DNA from 2 places in the Cyanobium sp. ULC082 genome. Region 2 is predicted to be linked to the other one. Evidence: predicted binding sites of a transcription regulator. Region 2 holds the regulator's gene; the other holds the start of a gene.
What was found. Region 2 encodes NtcA, which controls nitrogen genes in cyanobacteria. Its sites were predicted from a motif close to GTANCNNNNGNTAC; they were not measured.

Region 1 (2,390 bases), 310 kb from region 2:
CCGGAGGCGGGAGCGTATGCCGGCGGCGGGGATGGGGGAGGCGGCCATCAGCATGACCACTGATTCCCGCCCGCACCTGTGGCAACTGCTCAGCCCCGCCCTGCCAGTGGGCGCCTTCAGTTATTCGGAGGGGCTGGAGGAGCTGGTTCAAGGCGGAAGGCTGGGAAACGCCGAGGCCCTGCGGCGCTGGCTGGAAGCGGAGCTGTGGCGAGGGGCGATCACGATCGAAGCGGCAAGCCTGAAGCCACTCCAGTCCGCCCTGACGAGCTGGCGCGACGCGGAGGACCGGAACGATCAGCTGGCCGCCGCCGCCGCCGCATCCGACCTGCTCGATCGCGACGGCTGGCTGCGGGTCCTGCGGGAGGCGCCGGAGCTGCGGGCCCAGCAGTGCCAGATGGGCCACTCCCTGCTCCAGCTGCTTGGCGAGCTGGGCTGGCCGCTGCCCGGCAACGGCCACGCCATCAGACCGGCGCGCCTGGGCTGGCCAGCCGCCTGGGCCTGGGCGGGCCTCTGCCTGGAGCTGGAGCTGGAGGAGCTGGTCGAGGCCTATCTCTATGGCTGGGTGGCCAACCAGGTGAGCGCGGCTGTGCGCCTGATCCCGCTCGGTCCCACCCAGGGACAGCGGCTCCAACTGGCGATGGCCAGCCTCCTGGGCGAGCGGGCCATCGCCCTGGTGAACGCTGATCCGCATCAGCTCTGGAATGGCGGCGTGGGGGCAGGGATGGCCCAGCTCCGCCATGCTGAGCTCTATTCCCGTCTGTTCCGCAGCTAGCGCCACACCAGCCACCCCGATCACCGTTTAGAACCCGATCCACCAGGGAGGAATCGTGGGATGAGCAAGTTGCGCCTGGGGGTGGCCGGGCCGGTGGGTTCCGGCAAAACGGCCCTGGTGGAAGCTCTCTGCCGCCGGCTGCGTGATCGCCTTGAGCTGGCGGTGGTCACCAATGACATCTACACACAGGAAGACGCCCAGTTCCTCACCCGGGTCGGGGCCCTGGAGCCCGAGCGGATCCGGGGCGTTGAAACGGGGGGATGTCCCCACACGGCCATCCGCGAAGACTGCTCAATCAACCGGGCGGCGGTGGAGGAGCTGGAGGAGCGCTTTCCCAACCTGGATCTGGTGATGGTGGAGAGCGGCGGCGACAATCTGGCCGCCAGCTTCAGTCCCGAGCTGGTCGACCGCTGCATCTACGTGATCGATGTGGCGGCCGGCGACAAGATCCCGCGCAAGGGCGGCCCGGGCATCACCCGCTCCGATCTCTTGGTGATCAACAAGATCGATCTGGCGCCGATGGTGGGCGCGAGCCTGGAGGTGATGGAGCACGACACCGGGCGGATGCGGGGCGGCAGGCCCTGGTGCTTCACCAACCTGCGCAGCGGCGAAGGGGTGGAGCAGGTGGAAGCGTTTGTGTGGCAGCAATTGCCACAGCTGGCCGGTGCCGAACCGGAGCACTGAAGCGATCAGCCAGGGCGAGCGGAGCGCTCCAAGGACAGCAGATCCTCAAAGTGTTCCAATCGCTACAAGGTGTTCATGGCAACAGTCGATACGGTCCTGTACCGCCGATGAGCGGACCACTCTTCAGGAGATTGACCAGATGAAGCCAAACTCGATGCAGCTGACTCGCCTGCGGCAGGCCTCGCTGCAAAAGGTTTCCCTCAGGATTCTTGGTGGCAGCCTGGCTCTGGCCACCAGCATCACCCTGGCCTCCTGTGGGGGCGGCGCCGAAAAAGCCGCTGATGGAGGCGGTGGTGAGTTCGACGGTGAAGTGAAGGTGGGCATCCTTCACTCCCGCTCCGGCACCATGGCCATCTCCGAGAACACGGTGGCCGAAGCCGAGCTGATGGCGATCGAGGAGATCAATGCCGCCGGCGGCGTCAAGGTCGATGGAAAGAAGCTGAAGATCGTGCCGATCGAAGAAGACGGAGCCTCTGACTGGCCCACCTTCGCCGAGAAGGCCACGAAATTGATTGATCAGGATCAGGTCGCCGTGGTGTTCGGCGGTTGGACCTCAGCGAGCCGCAAGGCGATGCTGCCGGTGTTCGAAGCCAAGGATCACTTTCTCTTCTATCCGATTCAGTACGAGGGCCAGGAGTGCTCGAAGAACATCTTCTACAGCGGCGCCACCCCGAATCAGCAGGCTGAGCCCGCCGTGTCCTGGCTCCTCAAGAACAAGGGCAAAGACTTCTTCCTGGTTGGTTCCGACTACGTGTACCCACGTACAGCCAACACGATCATCAAGGAGCAGCTCAAGGCTGAGGGAGGCAACCTGGTCGGCGAAGACTATCTCCCCCTCGGCAACACCGAGGTGGCACCGATCATCGCCAAGATCAAGCAGGCTCTTCCCAAGGGCGGCGTGATCGTCAACACTCTGAACGGCGACAGCAATGTG
Region 2 (2,390 bases):
GCAACTGCCGGCGGCTGAAGGCCCAGACCTGCTCGACCGCAGCCCGTTCCGCCTCGCCGTCGGCTGGTTCGGTCAGGCAGGCGGGCACCGCCGGACGCATCCACTGCAGCCGGCCGCAGAGCCAGAGGCTGTGCTCCGGCCCCTGGTCGACACCGCCCTTGAGGAACTGGCTGATCAGCACCCGGCTGCCGAGCCCCGCGGTCCGCAGGGCCTGGCTGAACACCCCGTCGAAGCTGCCGCGGAACGGGGCCGTGTGCACCTGCAACAGGCCCTCCGTCTGGGCCAGGCCAGGAACGGAGCGGAGCGGGCGCACCTCGACGCAAGGCTTGATCAGGCTGGCCGTCATCAACACCCTTCAGAACCGCGATGCTGAATGTAGCGGCGCCGTCCGCCGAAACAAGCTGCTTGCCACCACCCCTAGTGCAAACAGATGTACCAGCCAGCGGGTGTCCAGCTCATGCCCGCCGCCTCGCCGCTGCGCCCAGCCAGGCCCTGACAGGCCGGAAGCGGGTGGTTAGTGTCATCGGATACAGGGAGCACCCGGGGCGCTCCGTAGCTTCCAGCCACTTGTTCCGCCGTCATGGTCGGCGCTATGCGCGGATTCAGCCGCACCAGCACCACCCCTCCCCCAGCTCCGGCGGACTGCCCCCCCGCCAATGGGCCGGCCACCCTGCTTGAGGTGATGCGTGGCCTCAACGGCAGCACGCTCGAAACGGTGGAGCGGGGAAAAACGATCTTCTTCCCGGGTGATCCGGCCGAGCGTGTCTACCTGCTCCGCCGTGGTGCCGTCCGGCTTTCCAGGGTGTATGAATCGGGCGAGGAGATCACCGTGGCCCTGCTGCGGGAGAACAGCCTGTTCGGTGTGCTCTCCCTGCTCACCGGCCAGCGCTCCGATCGCTTCTACCACGCGGTGGCCTTCACCCGTGTCGAGATGGTGGCGGCACCGGCCACCTCGGTGCGGCGGGCGATCGAGCAGGACGCCAGCGTCGGTCTGCTCCTGTTGCAGGGGCTCTCCTCCCGCATCCTCCAGACCGAAACCATGATCGAAACCCTCACCCATCGCGACATGTCCTCGCGGCTGGTGAGCTTTCTGCTGGTGCTCTGCCGTGATTTCGGCGTACCGGGCACCGATGGCATCACCATCGACCTGCGGCTCTCCCACCAGTCGATCGCTGAAGCGATCGGCTCGACCCGGGTCACCATCACCAGGCTGCTCGGTGACCTGCGCCAGGCCGGGCTGGTCCAGGTGGACCGCAAGAAGATCACCGTGTTCGATCCGGTGGCCCTGGCCAAGCGCTTCAGCTGATCTCCCCCTGGCTGGGCGGAGGTCCGCCGTCGATACTGGATTCCCCTGCACTGGGCCGTGTCCGGCTGGCTGCTGATCCTTGCCCTTCTGGTGCTGGGTGGTGTGCTCGCCACCCTGGGGGATCGGCTGGGCAGCCGCATCGGCAAGGCCCGGCTCAGCCTGTTCAACCTCAGGCCGCGCAACACGGCCGTGCTGATCACCGTGCTCACCGGCAGCCTGATCAGCGCCATTTCGCTGGGATTGATGCTCGCGGTCAGTGAACGCCTCCGGGTGGGCCTGTTCGAGCTCGATGCCTTGCAGCTGAAGCTGCGGGAAGGGCGCACGGCCCTGGATCGCAGCACCGCAGCGCTCGGGGCCAGCGAAAGCGCTCGCCTGCGCAGCGCCACGGCCCAGCGCCAGGCGCAGCAGGGCGTCGTGCGGGCCGAGCAGGGTCGCGCCCAGGCCCGGCAGCAGCTGGCCTCGGTGGAGGTGCAGGCCACGCAGCTGCGGCGGGAGCTGCAACCGCTTCAGGCCCAGCGTCAGGCCCTGCTCAGCCAGCGGGATCGGCTCACGGCGGAGATCAGGGGCCGCGATCGCGACATCCGCAGCACCGAAGCGGAGCTGGCCCGGGTCAGGCAGCAGATCAAGGCTGGCGAAGCCGAGCTCAAGGGGCTGGAAACCAAGCTGATCGCCCTGCGCCAGGGGGATGTGGTGATCACCAGCGGCCAGGCCCTCGCCACCGCCAAGGTGGCGCTGAAACGACCGGCCGAAGCCAGGCCGGTGATCGAGGCCCTGCTGCGCCAGGCCAACCTCAAGGCTTTTGAGCGGGTGCTGCCCGGCCAGCCCGCCGACAGCCAGATCCTGCTGGTCCCCCGCGCCGACATCGTCAAGCTGGAGGGGTTGCTCGGCAAAGGCGGCTCCTGGGTCGTGAGCATCCTCTCGGCCGCCAATGTGCTGCGGGGGGAGCGCCAGGTGCTGGGCTTCCCCGACCTGCGGCAGAACCGCACGGTGATCCGTCAGGGGGATGTGATGGCCACCACGTCCCTGGAGGGCGACGAGCTCTCCGCCATTCAGGTGCGCAATCGCCTCAACCTCCTGCTCACCG

Region 1: a site for NtcA is predicted at 1,509-1,522, ahead of urtA (urea ABC transporter substrate-binding protein). Genes of this name have one in related genera too.

What each region holds. Positions count from the first base shown of each region.
Region 1 is NZ_OZ376398.1:399,317-401,706, forward strand. It holds gene ureE (urease accessory protein UreE) at 1-63, shown strand, start outside; gene ACXMDY_RS11445 (urease accessory protein UreF) at 53-772, shown strand; gene ureG (urease accessory protein UreG) at 833-1,456, shown strand; gene urtA (urea ABC transporter substrate-binding protein) at 1,611-2,390, shown strand, end outside.
Region 2 is NZ_OZ376398.1:711,049-713,438, forward strand. It holds gene ACXMDY_RS12965 (cob(I)yrinic acid a,c-diamide adenosyltransferase) at 1-346, opposite strand, end outside; gene ntcA (global nitrogen regulator NtcA) at 581-1,306, shown strand; gene ACXMDY_RS12975 (DUF3084 domain-containing protein) at 1,364-2,390, shown strand, end outside.